DNA from 3 places in the Streptomyces sp. NPDC015032 genome. Region 2 is predicted to be linked to each of the others. Evidence: riboswitches for the same ligand, from Rfam matches in the RefSeq annotation. Region 2 holds a riboswitch; each other region holds the start of a gene.
What was found. A riboswitch is a leader RNA that binds a small molecule or an ion and turns the genes downstream of it on or off. The one in region 2 is predicted to bind thiamine pyrophosphate.
Positions count from the first base shown of each region.

Region 1: another riboswitch for thiamine pyrophosphate. It lies ahead of thiC (phosphomethylpyrimidine synthase ThiC); the one in region 2 lies ahead of thiO (glycine oxidase ThiO).
Region 3: another riboswitch for thiamine pyrophosphate. It lies ahead of ACF08M_RS21195 (thiamine ABC transporter substrate binding subunit); the one in region 2 lies ahead of thiO (glycine oxidase ThiO).

Region 1 covers NZ_JBIBVN010000022.1:61,113-66,556, reverse strand. Annotated here, with positions in the region: gene ACF08M_RS26785 (SsgA family sporulation/cell division regulator) at 1-126, shown strand, start outside; gene ACF08M_RS26780 (YibE/F family protein) at 204-1,565, opposite strand; TPP riboswitch at 1,597-1,747, shown strand; gene thiC (phosphomethylpyrimidine synthase ThiC) at 1,740-3,536, shown strand; gene ACF08M_RS26770 (ester cyclase) at 4,379-4,795, opposite strand; gene ACF08M_RS26765 (NUDIX domain-containing protein) at 5,409-5,444, opposite strand, start outside.
Region 2 covers NZ_JBIBVN010000002.1:363,354-368,797, reverse strand. Annotated here, with positions in the region: gene pknB (Stk1 family PASTA domain-containing Ser/Thr kinase) at 1-660, opposite strand, end outside; gene ACF08M_RS04535 (thiazole synthase) at 773-1,567, opposite strand; gene thiS (sulfur carrier protein ThiS) at 1,569-1,835, opposite strand; gene thiO (glycine oxidase ThiO) at 1,832-3,013, opposite strand; TPP riboswitch at 3,011-3,124, opposite strand; gene ACF08M_RS04520 (NAD(P)/FAD-dependent oxidoreductase) at 3,263-4,525, shown strand; gene ACF08M_RS04515 (Rv2175c family DNA-binding protein) at 4,597-4,962, shown strand; gene thiE (thiamine phosphate synthase) at 5,100-5,444, shown strand, end outside.
Region 3 covers NZ_JBIBVN010000014.1:100,747-106,190, forward strand. Annotated here, with positions in the region: gene ACF08M_RS21185 (phosphatidate cytidylyltransferase) at 1-893, shown strand, start outside; gene rlmN (23S rRNA (adenine(2503)-C(2))-methyltransferase RlmN) at 998-2,104, shown strand; TPP riboswitch at 2,146-2,262, shown strand; gene ACF08M_RS21195 (thiamine ABC transporter substrate binding subunit) at 2,336-3,448, shown strand; gene ACF08M_RS21200 (ABC transporter permease) at 3,595-5,208, shown strand; gene ACF08M_RS21205 (ABC transporter ATP-binding protein) at 5,211-5,444, shown strand, end outside.

The DNA.
Region 1 (5,444 bases), on a different contig from region 2:
GTTGCCTTCCTCGACCGGACGGACAAACTCGTGCCGCTGGGGCAGGAGTGCACGCTGGGTGACTTCGAGGGAAACCTGGAGGAGGCTCTGGGCCGGATCCTCGCCGAGGAACAGAACGCCGGCTGAAGGGCACGGCGTCGTGGACCGGCGCGCCGGTCGAACATACCTGCCGAACGGGTGAATCGCTCTCCGTACAGGGGCGTTCAAGGCTTCGTCCTGCGACGGCGGCCTCTCCGGGTCCGTACGGGTGCCGAAGCTCCGGCTTCCGCGCCGAGCCCTGTGCGGTCCGCGGAGACGACCAGCGCGGCGAGTGCTGTGGTCACCGGCACCGAGGCGACCAGCCCGATCGAGCCGACCAGCGTCCGTACGATCTCCTCCGCCACCAGTTCGCTGTTGGCCACCGTCCCCACGCTGCTCTCGGCGATCGAGAACAGCAGCAGCAGCGGCAGTGCGGCGCCCGCGTAGGCGAGGACCAGCGTATTGACGACCGAGGCGATGTGATCGCGCCCGATCCTGATCGCCGCCCGGTAGAGCCCCCGCGCGCCCATGGCCGGGTTCGCCTGGTGCAGCTCCCAGACCGCCGACGTCTGGGTGACCGTCACATCGTCGAGCACTCCGAGCGAACCGATGATGACGCCGGCCAGCAACAGGCCGCTCATGTCGATGTGCGGGTACAGGCCGTGGATGAGGCCGGTGTAGTCGTCGGTGTTGCCGGTCAGGCTCGCCCAGCCGATGAAGAGCGATCCGAGCAGCCCGATCAGCAGGAGCGAGATCAGTGTGCCGACCACCGCGACCGAGGTGCGGGCTGTCAGGCCATGGCACATGTAGAGCGCGATCAGCATGATCGCACTGGCCCCGATCACCGCGACGAGCAGGGGATTCGAGCCCTGGAGGATGGCCGGGAGGATGAACAGGGTCAGCACGGCGAACGACACGGCGAGCGCGATCAGCGCCATCACCCCGCGCATCCTGCCCACCGCGACCACGACCAGGGCGAAGATCCCGGCCAGCAGTGCCATCGGGAACTTCCGGCTCGCATCCGTCACCGAGTACTGCAGATCACGGGGCGCGTCGGGGGCGTACGCCACGACCACGCCCTGTCCCTCGCGCAACTGACGTGGTGCGTCGGGCTGGACGATCTCGGTGAAGGCCCGGCCCTTGTCGTGACCGGTCGTCACCTCGACGGTGGCTTTCTCGCACAGCCCCGGCCCGCTCCCCGACGGCGGGGTGGCCCCGCCGTCGATGGGCATCTGGGCGGCGTTCACTTCCTTGCAGTCCACCTTGTCGACCTTCACCACCTTTCCCTGCTGGGTCTGCCGGTCGAAACCGACACCGGTCCGCTCGTGCGGGGGTGCACCGCCCGGCCAGAGCACCATCAGGCCGACGGCGATCGCGGTGGCGAACGGGATGAGTACGGCCGCGATCACCTTCCGCAGATGCTTGGAGACGGGCGCGGCGGGGCCATGACTGTGCGAGTGGCTGTGCTGATGGCCCTGCGGGTCGGAGGCGATATGGGGGGACGTCACCGGCCGATCATCGCAAGAAGAGCAGGACCCTCTGTTCATCGCGCCGGACGGGGCGCTAGCGTGGAGGGACCTTTGCACACGCGGGAGCTCGGAGCACCGGGCTGAGAGGGCGCTGATATCCGTACATCCGTACATCCGTACGGGCCGTACGGGACGGGCTGCGCCGACCGCCGAACCTGTTACCGGGTAATGCCGGCGTAGGGAGTAGGTCTCATGACCACATCGGACGCACGCACGCCTGCCTCGAACCAGAGCGACGAGGCCGGGAAGTCCATCGGCTGGCACAAGGGATACGTCCAGGGCTCGCTCCCGGACCTCCGCGTGCCGGTCCGCCAGGTGCACCTCACCAACGGCAAGGACGTGACGCTGTACGACACGTCGGGGCCGTACACCGATCCCTCCACGGAGACCGATGTCCGTCGCGGACTCGCACCGTTGCGGGAGAACTGGATCATCGCGCGCGGCGACACCGAGGAGTACCCGGGCCGTCCCGCCCGCCCCGAGGACGACGGGCTCAAGCCCACCTCGCCGCGAATGGGGTCTCCTCTGCGCAATCTCGACGCGGTCTTCCCTGGCCGGCCACGGCTGCCTCGCCGCGGCCGGGACGGGCGGCCGGTGACCCAGCTCGCGTACGCCCGCCGGGGCGAGATCACCCCGGAGATGGAGTACGTGGCGATCCGGGAGAGCGTCGAGCCCGAGGTGGTGCGCGAGGAGATCGCCGCGGGCCGGGCCGTACTTCCGGCCAACGTCAACCACCCCGAGATCGAACCGATGATCATCGGGAAGCGGTTCCTGGTGAAGGTCAATGCCAACATCGGCAACTCCGCGGTGACGTCCTCCATCGAGGAGGAGGTGGAGAAGATGACGTGGGCGACGCGGTGGGGCGCCGACACGGTCATGGACCTTTCCACCGGCCGCAACATTCACACCACCCGTGAGTGGGTTCTGCGCAACTCCCCCGTGCCGATCGGCACCGTTCCCCTCTACCAGGCCCTCGAAAAGGTCGACGGCCGGGCCGAGGAGCTGACCTGGGAGATCTACAAGGACACCGTCATCGAGCAGGCCGAGCAGGGTGTCGACTACATGACGGTCCACGCCGGCGTGCGCCTGCCGTACGTCCCGCTGACCGCTCGCCGCAAGACCGGCATCGTCTCCCGCGGCGGTTCGATCATGGCCGCGTGGTGCCTGGCGCACCACAAGGAGTCGTTCCTGTACGAGCACTTCGAGGAGCTCTGCGAGATCCTCGCCGGCTACGACGTGACGTACTCGCTGGGCGACGGTCTGCGCCCCGGTTCGATCGCCGACGCCAACGACGAGGCCCAGTTCGCGGAACTGCGCACGCTCGGTGAACTGAACACGATCGCCAAGCGGTTCGGCGTCCAGACCATGATCGAGGGGCCGGGCCATGTCCCGATGCACAAGATCAAGGAGAACATCGACCTCCAGCAGGAGATCTGCGAGGAGGCGCCGTTCTACACACTCGGCCCGCTGACCACCGATATCGCCCCGGCGTACGACCACATCACCTCGGGCATCGGCGCGGCGATGATCGCCTGGTGGGGCACGGCGATGCTCTGTTACGTCACGCCCAAGGAACACCTCGGTCTGCCCAACCGCGACGATGTGAAGACCGGCGTCATCACGTACAAGATCGCGGCCCATGCGGCGGACCTCGCCAAGGGACACCCGGGGGCGCAGGACTGGGACGACGCGCTCTCCGACGCCCGTTTCGAGTTCCGCTGGGAGGACCAGTTCAATCTGGCTCTCGACCCGGTCACGGCACGGGAGTTCCACGACGAGACGCTTCCCGCCGAACCGGCGAAGACGGCGCACTTCTGCTCGATGTGCGGCCCGAAATTCTGTTCGATGAAGATCAGCAGAAGCATCACAGAGCAGTTCGGCTCTGATGGGGCTGTGACCAGCGAAGATGAGGTCGCTGCCGGAATGCTCGCCAAGTCCGCCGAGTTCGCGGCGCAGGGCAACCGGCTGTATCTGCCAATTGCGGACTGATCTTCTGTCGTCTCAGCGTCCCCCGGCATACTTTCTGGGGGACGCTGTCGGTCTCAGAGGCGGTGCGCACTCGGCAGGATTCGAACCTGCAACCTTCTGATCCGTAGGATCGGGCTGGCCGTTGGGCGGGGGCTGCGCCTTACTCCCGGCTAATCGCTGGTGGTCGTGATCAGCAGCCTCTGTGTGCCGTCGTTGCCGTCCGCTCTGAACAGGGTGGCACCGGCTCGCAGCGTACGCAGCACTTCCGGCCCAGCCTGGCTGAGAGTTACAACTTTCTCTCCAGGTTCAAGGCACCCGGCTGCGCTCCGCTTCGCCGGGCGCGCTTCCCGGCTTTGGCTGCGCCCGCGCTCCTGCCTTCGGCCCGCTCGGCGCTGCCGCCGCCGACGCGCGCCCGCAGTGGATAGGCCCGAGGGTATGAGTCGAGAACCAAGCCCGCGGCTTCACGACATGCCTCCGGCGGGGGCGCTCAGACTCCGGGATGGATGGGGCGCCGTTCGCGAGTGCCGGCCGGAGCGTGGCGAGCGTCGTGGGCTCCCATCCCGACCACCTTCGACCCAGGCAGAGCCGAGCAGTCGCGACCCAGGGCGTCAAGGTCGTTCGTACAGTGGCGCGCTCCACCTTGACGCCCTGAACCACGCCCGCTCCACGATGTGTGGGCCGAAGGCGGACGGGATAGGGGCTGGGGTGAGTGGTGGGTTCGGGTATGTGGTGCATATGCGCCACGCTGGTGAAGCAAGCTCGCTACTGTGCAGCCAGACCACCATGGTAGGTCGCGCCCGTGCCCTGTCGTGCCCGATCAGACGGGAACTGAGGGGGAACCGCAGGAACGCCCGCTCGTGGGGTCACGCCTCGGCGAGGCCGAGTTGACGCAGCATGCCGAGTTCGTCACTGCTTCCCCAACGTTCGACGAGCTTGCCATCACTGTCGAAGCGGCTGATCTGCATGCCTCGGTAGCTCACCGTCTTGCCGGTCGCCGGGTACCCCATCAGCGGTCCCAGATGCGTCCCGGTGATGGTGTAGGCGAAGGCCACCTCGTCGTCGCTCGCCACCAGATGTTCCACCTCGACGTGCAAGTCGGGAAAGGCTGCTCGCAACTCGCCGAACATGGCCTTGTACCCCTCGGGTCCCGGCCCCTGCCGTGGGGCGGGATCATGGTCGATCGAGTCGAGCGCGACGATCTCGTCGAGGGTCTCGAGGTTGCCGGTCACGACGGCTTCTGCGAAGGCACTCTGTGCGGCGATGTTCGTTTGCTGGGACATAGGCACTCCTCGGGCGCGTGTCGCCACCGGTCTGTCCGTCGGCTGCGAAGACCACGCACCTACGCCGTATTGCGACCGTACACCGCTCGTACGCCCCCGGCATGTCTACGCGGAAGGCCTCCAGAGCAGCCGCTCTCCATCGGAGGCATGGTCCGCACAGCGTGGGAAGAGGGCGCAAGGTCTGCAAGAAGCGCCGGCTCCGGCCGAGATGCACGGGTGACATCGACGGGGCGAACACCAACGGTTCGTGCCGCACGCGAGCGGATCACCCAGGCCCCTGGACCGAGGTCGGCTGATCCCTGTGATCGACCTGATAAGGATGAGACCGTGCGGTGGCGGTACCGCAGGGAAGTACGGCAACCCCAGCAACCGGCAGCGCTACATACCGGCCCTCATAGGCTTCCCGGCAGCCTGTATGACCTTCAATGACCGACCTCTGTAGAGCTACGGATCAGAAGTTCCCCGTGCCACAACCGCGCCAGATGGGACGGGGACTCACGGGGAACCGCGGCTATCAACGGTGGCCACAGCCGGCGCACGCCCAAGTCCACGTTTCGCAGGTCAGGCCCCAACTCACCCCACCTCGCTCCTAAAGCGGGTGTCGCGGGTGCGATCAGCCGAGATAGGGCCGCTTACGGTGTTCCAGGAA
Region 2 (5,444 bases):
GGTGTCGCCGGCGCGCGGCTTGGAACCGGTCAGCATTTCGTACAGGACGACACCGCAGGCGTACACATCGGTACGGGTGTCCGCCGTGCCGTTCTCTATCTGCTCGGGGGCGAGATAGGAGACGGTGCCCAGGACGGACCCGGTGGTGTTGGTGACGGTGCCCACCGCCCGTACGAGACCGAAGTCGGCGACCTTGACCCGGCCGTCGTCCCCTATGAGGACGTTCTCCGGCTTCATGTCGCGGTGCACGAAGCCCGCCCGGTGCGCGGCGCCGAGGGCGGCGAGGACCGGCTCCAGGATGTCCAGTGCGGCTCTCGGCTGCAGGGCGCCGCGGTCGCGCAGCACGTCGCGCAGGGTGCAGCCCGCGACGTACTCCATCGCGAGGTAGACGTACTGCCCCTGGGCGCCCTGGTCGAAGACCGCGACCACATTGGGGTGCGCGAGCCGGGCCACGGACTTGGCCTCGCGGATGAAGCGCTCGACGAACGAGGCGTCGGTGGCGAGCGCCGGGTGCATCACCTTGAGGGCGAGCACCCGGTCGAGCCGGGTGTCCATGGCCCGGTAGACCGTGGCCATGCCGCCCACGGCGATGCGGGCATCGACGCGGTAGCGGCCGTCGAGCAGCTGCCCGACGAGAGGGTCCTGGAGGGTCGTATCCACGCATGCGAGTCTACGAGTCGCCACGGGACACGTCCGACGGGCCGGAGCGGCCCCGGGGCCGTACTGCAGCCGAGCCGTGACAGGGACATGCGGTCGCCGGCGGCCCGGTGGGTCAGAAGGCCGGGCGCTCCGGGTCCAGCGCCGCACGCCCCTCCACCGGCGACGAGGCCTCGGCGAAGTGCCGGCGCGGGATCCGGCCCGCGCGGTACGCCAGCCGCCCGCCCGCCACCGCGTGCCGCATCGCTGCGGCCATCAGCTCGGGCTCCTGGGCCCGGGTCACCGCGGACGCCAGCATCACCGCCGCGCACCCCAGCTCCATCGCGAGCGCCGCGTCCGAGGCCGTCCCGGCGCCCGCGTCGAGAATCACCGGCACCCGGGCCTGCTCGACGATCAGCTGGAAATTGTGCGGATTGCGGATGCCGAGGCCGGAGCCGATGGGGGAGCCGAGCGGCATGACCGCCGCGCACCCCACGTCCTGGAGCCTGCGGGCCAGGACCGGGTCGTCATTGGTGTAGGGCAGCACGGTGAACCCGTCGTCCACCAGGGTCTCCGCGGCGTCCAGCAGCTCGATCGGGTCGGGCAGCAGGGTCCGCTCGTCGGCCACCACCTCCAGCTTGATCCAGTCGGTGCCGAGCGCTTCGCGGGCCAGCCTGGCGGTCAGCACCGCCTCGCCCGCGGTGAAGCAGCCCGCCGTGTTCGGCAGGACGCGGATGGAGAGGCGCCGGAGGACGGAGAGCACCGAGCCCTGCACGGTCGGATCGAGGCGACGCATCGCCACGGTGGTCAGCTCGGTGCCGGAGGCGGTCAGCGAGCGTTCCAGCACGTCGAGGCTGGGCGCCCCGCCGGTTCCCATGATCAGCCGGGAGCCGAAGGCGGCGTCGCCGAGGGCGAAGAGGTCGTCGGACACGTCAGCCTCCCTGGACCGCGGTCAGGACCTCGACGCGGTCACCGTCACCGAGCGTGGCGGTGGACCACCGGCCGCGCGGGACGACGGTCTCGTTGACCGCGGCCGCGACGCCGGAGTGCGCGGCGGTCAGCGTGGCGACGAGGGCGTCGAGGGTGGTGCCCGCGGGGAGCACGCGCACCTCGCCGTTCACGGACACGGAGAGGGGCGCGGGCCCGGCGGGGGAGGGGGAGGGGGAGCCGGGCGCGGAGAGCGGTGCGGGCTCGGTCATGCGGGCTGCTCCTGACGTACGGGGGCGGCGGGCAGGAAACGGTGCGGGGTGAAGGGGCGGGCCACCTCGGGCAGTTCGCCGTCGGCCAGCAGGGCGGCCATGGCGTCACCGGTGACGGGCGCGAGCAGCACCCCGTTGCGATGGTGGCCGGTGGCGAGGTGGAGGCCGGGCAGGGGGGTGGGGCCGAGCAGTGGGGCGTTGTCGGGGGAGGCGGGGCGCAGTCCGGCCCGGGTCTCGGTGAGCGGCAGCTCGGTGATGCCGGGCACCAGCTCGTGGGCGTCCCGCAGCAGTTCGTAGACGCCGCCCGCGGTGACGGTGGTGTCCCAGCCCATTTCCTCGCTGGTGGCGCCGACGACCAGTTCGCCGTTCGCGCGTGGGACGAGATAGACATGACTGCCCCGGACCACGGCCCGGACGGTCCGGGTGAGGAAGGGCGCGTACGGGGCGGGCACGGTCAGCCGCAGCACCTGCCCCTTCACCGGCCGGACCGGCGGCACGGCCTCGTCCGGCAGCCCCGGGAGCCGGCCGCTGAGGCTGCCCGCGGCGAGTACGACCTGGTCGGCGCCGAGCTCCGTACCCCCGGCGAGCACGGCTCCGGCGGCCCGGTCGTGGACGACCGTCAGGCGCTCCACCCAGCCGCGGTGGAGGACCACCCCGGCCCGCTCGCAGGCGGTCAGCAGCGCGGCGGCCAGCCGGCGCGGATCGATCTGGTGGTCTCCGTCGACCCGCAGACCGCCGCGGACACCGGGCGCGAGCATGGGCTCCAGGCGGCGGCAGTCGCGGCCACTGAGCCACTCCGACTCCAGGCCCGAACGCCGCTGCAGGGCGTGCAGCTCCCGCAGATGGGCACGGTCGTCGGAGTCCAGCGCGACGGCCAGGGTGCCGCAGGCACGGAAGCCGGTCTCCCGCCCGCTCGCCGCCTCCAGTTCGGCCGCGAAGGCCGGATAGCGCGCGGCCGAGGCGACATTGAGGCCCAGCAGCATCTGCTCGCCGTAGTGGAGTTCGGTGACGGCGGCCAGCATGCCGGCCGCCACTTGAGCGGCTCCGCCGCCGGGTTCGGGGTCGACGACCGCGGTGCGCAGTCCGCGTTGCGCGGCCCGCCAGGCGGTCACCAGACCGATGATCCCGCCCCCGATGACCAGGACGTCGGATCCGTTTCCGTTCCGAGAAGAACGCATGGGCGTCCAGCCCCTCCCTTCGCCGGCATGACCCGGATCAGGTTCGTACGGTCGGAGGCCGCCCCAGCCTCCCTCTCAGCCCGGTGCGTCCGGGCTCCCGCGAGTGTTTTACGTCGGCCACCCTAAACCCCGCCCGCCGGACCCGGTAAGGGAGCAGCCACCGTGGCCCGTTCGCTCGGGGGAGCGGGACGGGCGCCATGGAAGAGGTCCCCCTGTCCTGATGAATCGTCAGGTGCTTATGGTGTACGGGTGAGCGAGCAGCAGCAGTCGCAGCGGCCGGAGCGCCCCGTCCTGTCGGCAGAGCACCGTGTCGTCGTGGTCGGCGCGGGCATGGCCGGCGTACAGACGGCGGTGGCCCTGCGGGAACAGGGCTTCGCCGGCCCCGTCACCCTGATCGGCGCCGAACCGCACCAGCCCTACGACCGGCCCCCGCTGTCCAAGGCGGTACTGCTCGGCAAGGCCGAGAACTCGGCGTTCGACGTCGACTTCGAGGCGCTGGACATCGATCTGCGACTGGGCCGGGAAGTCACCGGCGTGCGCCCCGGCGCGCATGAGCTGGACACCCCGTCGGGACCCGTGCCCTACGACTTCCTGGTGATCGCGACCGGTGCCGAACCGGTCGTCCTGCCCGGTACCGAAGGCGTTCCCGGAGTCCACCTGCTGCGTACCCTCGACGACGCGGCACGACTGCGCCCCGTCCTCGACGAGCAGCACGGCGTCGTGGTCGTCGGAGCGGGCTGGATCGGCGCCGAGTTCGCCACCGCGGCCCGCGCCGCGGGCTGCGCGGTCACCGTCGTCGAGGCCGCCGACCGGCCCCTCGCGGGCGCGATGCCGGCCGAGGTCGCCGCCCCGATGACCGCCTGGTACGCCGAGACCGGCGCCGAACTCCTCACCGGAGCCCGGGTCGCCCGCATCGAGCCGGGCCGGGTGATCCTCGCGGACGGCCGCGAGATCCTGGCCGGAGCGGTCGTCGTCGGAATCGGCGCACGGCCCGCCACCGGCTGGCTGGCCGGCTCCGGCATCGCGCTCGGCACCGACGGATCGGTGACCGCCGACAGTGCGCTGCGCACCTCGCTGCCCGATGTGTACGCGGTCGGCGACTGCGCCTCGTTCCCCTCCGCCCGGTACGGCGAACGCCTGCTCGTCCACCACTGGGACAACGCCCTCCAGGGTCCCCGGACCGCCGCCGCCAACATCATCGCCGCCGCGACCGGCGGTGACCCGGCGCCGCGGACGTACGACCCCGTCCCGTACTTCTGGTCCGAGCAGTTCGACCGGTTCGTGCAGTACGCGGGCCACCACAGGGGCGCCGACACCCTGCTGTGGCGCGGTGAACCCACCGGCCCCGCCTGGTCGGTGTGCTGGCTGCGCGACGGCGTCCTGGTCGCGGTTCTCGCCGTCGGCCGGCCGCGCGACCTGGCGCAGGGACGCAGACTCATCGAGGCCGGCGCCCGCCTCGATCCGGCGCGCGCCGCCGACCCCTCCGTACCCCTCAAGTCGGCGACCCTCTGACGGCGTACCCCGGCGCCCCGTACGGTCGGCCCGGCTACCGACTGTCGGTCCGGGATGGCACGCTTGTCCCTGTGACCGAGATTGACGCAAAGATCGATGCTCTCGTCCCCGCCTGGCTCCACCTCCCCGACATCGCCGAAATGCTCGGTGTCGAGGTGACGCGCGTGCGGCAGCTGGTCAAGGAGGGCCAGCTCATCGCCGTGCGCCGTGGTGAGAACCGGGCGCTCCAGGTGCCTGCCGCCTTCATCGACGGCGACAAGGTGGTCAAGGGCCTCTCCGGCACCCTGACGCTCCTGAGGGACGACGGCTACAACGACGAAGAGATGCTGGAATGGCTCTTCACCCCCGACCCGACCCTGCCGGGCACCCCTGCCCAGGCACTGAGTGAGAACCGCGGCACAGAGGTGAAGCGCCGCGCCCAGGCGCTCGCCGTCTGACCGCCGGCCGTCCGTGAGGTGCGGGCCGCGCAGCACCGTGCGGCCCGCACCCCGCGCCGGATCCGGCGTCCGCTCCACCATGCCTTCCTGTTCCACCGCCTTCCCGTTCCGCAATGCTCTCCAGGGGGACTCGCACCATGCCCACGCCCAGCGCGCCGCTGTCCGACGCCCGGCTGTATCTGTGCACGGACGCCCGCAAGCGCCAGGGCGACCTTCCCGCGTTCCTCGACGCCGTCCTGTCCCATGGGGTGGACATCGTCCAGCTGCGCGACAAGGGCATGGAGGCGGCGGAGGAGCTCGGACACCTGGAGGTCTTCGCCGACGCCTGCAGGCGCCACGGGAAGCTTCTCGCGGTGAACGACCGGGCCGATGTCGCCCACGCCATCGGCTCCGATGTGCTGCACCTCGGCCAGGGCGACCTGCCGGTCCCCGCCGGGCGCGCCATCATCGGCGAGGACGTGCTGATCGGCCGCTCCACGCAC
Region 3 (5,444 bases), on a different contig from region 2:
GCCTGAACGGCGGCCCCCTGTTCCGCGACGAGAAGCCGCAGGAGCCCATGTCCACCGCGCCACCGCCCCCGCAGAAGAAACGTGCGGGCCGTGATCTGCGAGCCGCCATAGGGGTCGGTGTGGGGCTCGGTGCCGTCATCGTCGCCTCGCTGTTCATCGTGAAGGCCGTCTTCGTCGGTGTGATTGCCGTCGCCGTCGTCGTGGGCCTGTGGGAGCTCACCTCGCGGCTGGAGGAGCGCAAGGGCATCAAGGCGCCGCTCGTCCCGCTGGCGGTCGGCGGCGCCGCGATGGTCGTGGCCGGATACTGGCGGGGCGCCGAGGGTGCCTGGGTGGCGATGGCGCTGACGGCGCTCGCGGTGCTCGTCTGGCGGATGACCCAGCCTCCGGAGGGCTACCTCAAGGACGTCACGGCCGGCGTGTTCGCCGCGTTCTACGTGCCGTTCCTGGCCACTTTCGTTGCCATGCTCCTGACCGCGGACGACGGACCGCAGCGGGTGCTCACCTTCCTGCTGCTGACGGTGGTCAGCGACACCGGTGCGTACGCCGTCGGCTGGCGTTTCGGGAAGCACAAGCTCGCGCCGCGCATCAGCCCCGGGAAGACCCGCGAGGGCCTGTTCGGGGCCATCGCCTTCGCGATGGTCGCCGGTGCGCTGTGCATGCAGTTGCTGATCGACGACGGTTCCTGGTGGCAGGGGCTGCTGCTGGGGCTCGCGGTCGCGGCCAGTGCCACTCTCGGTGACCTGGGCGAGTCGATGATCAAGCGGGACCTCGGCATCAAGGACATGGGCACGCTCCTGCCGGGGCACGGCGGGATCATGGACCGGCTGGACTCGCTGCTGCCGACCGCCCCGGTGGTCTGGCTGCTGCTGGTGCTCTTCGTGGGATCCGGCTGATCCTCCGGACGGTTCACCGCCCTGACCTGGGCATGTACGAGTGAGGGTCTGTTGTCCACAGGGCGGCGGGCCCTCGCTCCTTTGTCTGCGACACTGGATGAACCATGCCTAAGCCCGGAGAACTCACTTTCGTCGCGCCCCGCGGAGCCAAGAAGCCGCCGCGGCACCTCGCCGACCTCACGCCCGCCGAGCGCAAGGAAGCCGTCGTCGCGATCGGCGAGAAGCCGTTCCGCGCCCAGCAGCTCTCGCAGCACTACTTCGCGCGGTACGCGCACGACCCGGCCGAGTGGACCAACATCCCGGCCGCTTCGCGGGAGAAGCTCGCCGAGGCGATGTTCCCCGACCTGATGTCCGTGGTGCGCCACATCAGCTGCGACGACGACACCACCCGCAAGACACTGTGGAAGCTGCATGACGGGACGCTCGTCGAATCCGTCCTGATGCGCTACCCGGAGCGGGTGACGATGTGCATCTCGTCGCAGGCGGGGTGCGGGATGAACTGCCCGTTCTGCGCGACGGGGCAGGCTGGTCTCGACCGCAATCTGTCGACCGCCGAGATCGTCCACCAGATCGTGGACGGCATGCGGGCGCTGCGCGACGGGGAGGTCCCGGGAGGCCCGGCGCGCCTCTCCAACATCGTCTTCATGGGCATGGGCGAGCCGCTCGCCAACTACAAGCGGGTGGTCGGCGCGATTCGTCGGCTGACCGACCCGGAGCCGGAGGGGCTGGGGCTTTCGCAGCGCGGGATCACGGTCTCCACCGTGGGCCTGGTGCCCGCGATGCTGCGCTTCGCCGACGAGGGCTTCAAGTGCCGCCTCGCCGTCTCGCTGCATGCACCGGATGATGAGCTGCGCGACACGCTCGTTCCCGTGAACACGCGGTGGAAGGTGCGCGAAGTGCTGGACGCCGCGTGGGAGTACGCGGAGAAGTCCGGCCGCCGCATCTCCATCGAGTACGCACTGATCCGGGACATCAACGACCAGGCGTGGCGCGGTGATCTGCTCGGCCGGCTCCTCAAGGGCAAGCGGGTGCACGTCAATCTGATCCCGCTGAACCCGACGCCCGGCTCCAAGTGGACGGCCTCGCGGCCCGAGGACGAGAAGGCCTTCGTCGAGGCGATCGCCGCACACGGGGTGCCGGTGACCGTGCGGGATACCCGAGGTCAGGAGATCGACGGAGCCTGCGGGCAGCTGGCGGCAGCCGAGCGCTGAGGCCGGAACGGCCCGTGTAACCTGGGCCTGAAATCAACTTCATATTCCGACAGGGGAGCGCCACAGCGCTGAGAGTGCGGCACCGAGGACAGGTCGGCCGCAGACCCTCTGAACCTCGCCCGGGTCATTCCGGGTAGGAAGTTCGGTCATCAACTCATGCTGTTGCGCCCTGCCCGCATACCGCGGGCGGGGCCGCGTCTCTTCCTGGCCAAAACCCAGGAGGAATCCACAATGAGCACCACGCGCAGAACCACGCAGCTCGCGACGACGGCTGTTGCCGCCGCACTCGGCGTCACGGCACTGGCCGGATGCGGGAGTTCCGATACATCGGACTCCGGTTCGGGCGGCACGAAGAGCTCCGGTTCGAAGACCGTGACACTCGTCAGCCATGACTCCTTCAACGTCTCCAAGGACGTGCTGAAGGAGTTCACCGAGCAGACCGGCTACACCGTCAAGGTGCTGAAGAGCGGCGACGCGGGTGTCGCGCTCAACCAGGAGATCCTGACCAAGGGCTCACCGCGCGGCGATGTGTTCTTCGGTGTCGACAACACCCTGCTTTCCCGCGCCCTCGACAGCGGTCTCTTCACGCCGTACAAGGCGAAGGGTATCGACCAGGTGGCGGCCGATACCCAACTCGACGCAGCCGAGCACCGGGTCACCCCGATCGACACCGGTGACATCTGTGTCAACTACGACAAGAAATACTTCGCCGAGAAGAAGCTCGCGCCGCCGCGGTCCTTCGACGACCTGGCGAAGCCCGCGTACCGGAACCTTCTCGTCACCGAGAACGCCCAGACCTCCTCGCCCGGTCTCGGCTTCCTCCTCGGCACCGTCGCCACCTACGGCGAGAACGGCTACCAGGACTACTGGAAGAAGCTGAAGAACAACGGCGTCAAGGTCGTCGACGGCTGGGAGCAGGCGTACAACGAGGAGTTCTCCGGTTCCGCGGGCGGCAAGAAGGCAAAGGCCGACCGGCCGCTCGTCGTGTCGTACGCCTCCAGCCCGCCCGTCGAGGTGCTCTACGCGAAGCCGCAGCCGGCCGAGGCACCGACCGGGGTCGCCACCGGGACCTGCTTCCGCCAGATCGAGTTCGCGGGCCTGCTGAACGGTGCGAAGAACGAGGCGGGCGGCAAGGCCCTGCTGGACTTCCTGATCAGCAAGAAGTTCCAGGAGGACATGCCGCTCAACATGTTCGTGAACCCGGTCACCGAGGGCGCGAAACTGCCGGAGCTCTTCACGAAGTTCGGCGCGACGGCCGACCGGCCGGCGACCGTCGCCCCCGACAAGATCTCCAAGAACCGTGACCAGTGGGTCCAGTCGTGGTCCTCGCTCGTAGTGAAGTAGCGAAGACTCCCGTACGCGGAACGGACGCGGGCGGGAAGGGCACGCCCGAGGAGGGGCCGTGGGGTGAGGAGCCGCGCGGCCGCTCCGGGCGGGTGGACCGCGCGCGTGAGCAGTCGCGGCGCGGGGGCGCGGTGCGGCTCGGCCTGATGGCCGTGCCCGTCGCGTTCTTCGCGCTGTTCTTCGCCTACCCCGTCACCGCGATCGTCGGCCGCGGGCTGAAGGCGGACGGTGTCTGGCAGTTCGGCCGGGTCGCGGAGGTGCTGACCCGGCCGGACATCCGCGACGTCCTCTGGTTCACCACCTGGCAGGCGCTCGCCTCGACGGCGCTGACCCTGCTGATCGCGCTGCCCGGTGCCTATGTCTTCGCCCGCTTCGACTTCCCCGGCAAGCAACTGCTGCGGGCGGTCGTCACCGTGCCGTTCGTCCTGCCGACCGTCGTCGTCGGTACGGCCTTCCTGGCGCTGCTGGGACGCGGCGGGTTCCTCGACGAACTCTGGGGCGTACGCCTCGACACCACCGTCTGGGCGATTCTGCTCGCCCATGTCTTCTTCAACTACGCGGTGGTCGTACGGACCGTGGGCGGGCTGTGGTCACAACTCGACCCACGGCAGGAGGAAGCCGCACGGGTGCTGGGCGCCGGGCGGTTCGCCGCCTGGCGGCGGGTCACCCTGCCGGCCCTCGCACCCGCCGTGGCAGCCGCCGCGTTGATGGTCTTCCTCTTCACCTTCACCTCCTTCGGGGTCGTACAGATCCTCGGCGGTCCGGGGTACTCCACGCTGGAGGTGGAGATCTACCGGCAGACGGCCCAGCTGCTCGCCCTGCCGACCGCCGCCGTGCTGACGCTGGTGCAGTTCGCCGCGGTCGGCGCGATCCTCGCCGTGCACGCGTGGACCGTACGGCGCCGGGAGACCGCGCTGAAACTGGTCGACCCGGCGCAGACCGCCCGCCGGCCGCGCGGCGCCGGACAGTGGGCGCTGCTCTGCGGGGTGCTGCTGACGGTACTGGTGCTGATCCTGCTGCCGCTCGGGGTGCTGGTGGAGCGCTCGCTGGACACACCCGGCGGGCATGGCTTCGACTACTACCGCGCCCTGCGGTCCGTGGACGCGGGCGGCGGTACGTTCCTGGTCGCGCCGTTCGAAGCGATCTGGAACTCAACTCAGTACGCACTGGTCGCGACGGTCATCGCGCTGGTCGTCGGCGGGCTCGCCGCCGCGGCGCTGACCCGGCGCGCCGGGCGGCTCGTGCGCGGATTCGACGCGTTGCTGATGCTGCCGCTCGGGGTGTCCGCGGTCACCGTGGGCTTCGGTTTCCTGATCACCCTGGACAAGCCGCCGCTGGATCTGCGGAGTTCATGGATTCTGGTGCCCCTCGCCCAGGCGCTGGTCGGTGTGCCCTTCGTCGTACGGACCATGCTGCCGGTCCTGCGGGCGGTGGACGGCCGGCTGAGGGAGGCGGCCGCAGTGCTCGGCGCGTCACCTCTGCGGGCCTGGCGGGAGGTCGATCTGCCGCTGGTGCGACGGGCACTGCTGGTCGCGGCCGGCTTCGCGTTCGCCGTGTCGCTCGGCGAGTTCGGCGCGACGGTTTTCATCGCGCGGCCCGACCGCCCGACGCTGCCGGTCGCCGTGGCCCGGCTGCTGGGGCGGGCCGGGGAGCTCAACTACGGCCAGGCGATGGCCCTCAGCACCCTTCTGATGGTGGTCTGCGCGGTCTCGCTGCTGCTGCTCGAACGTATTCGCACGGACCGGTCCGGGGAGTTCTAGAGATGCTGACACTGGAATCGGCCACGGTCCGCTTCGGCGAGCGCGCCGCGCTCGACCGGGTGGACCTGGAGGTCGCCGAGCACGAGATCGTGTGCGTGCTGGGGCCGAGCGGCAGCGGCAAGTCGACCCTGCTGCGGGTGATCGCCGGACTGCACCCGCCGGACGGCGGCCGGGTGCTGCTGGACGGCGCCGACCAGGCGGGAGTGCCCGTTCACCGGCGCGGTCTCGGTCTGATG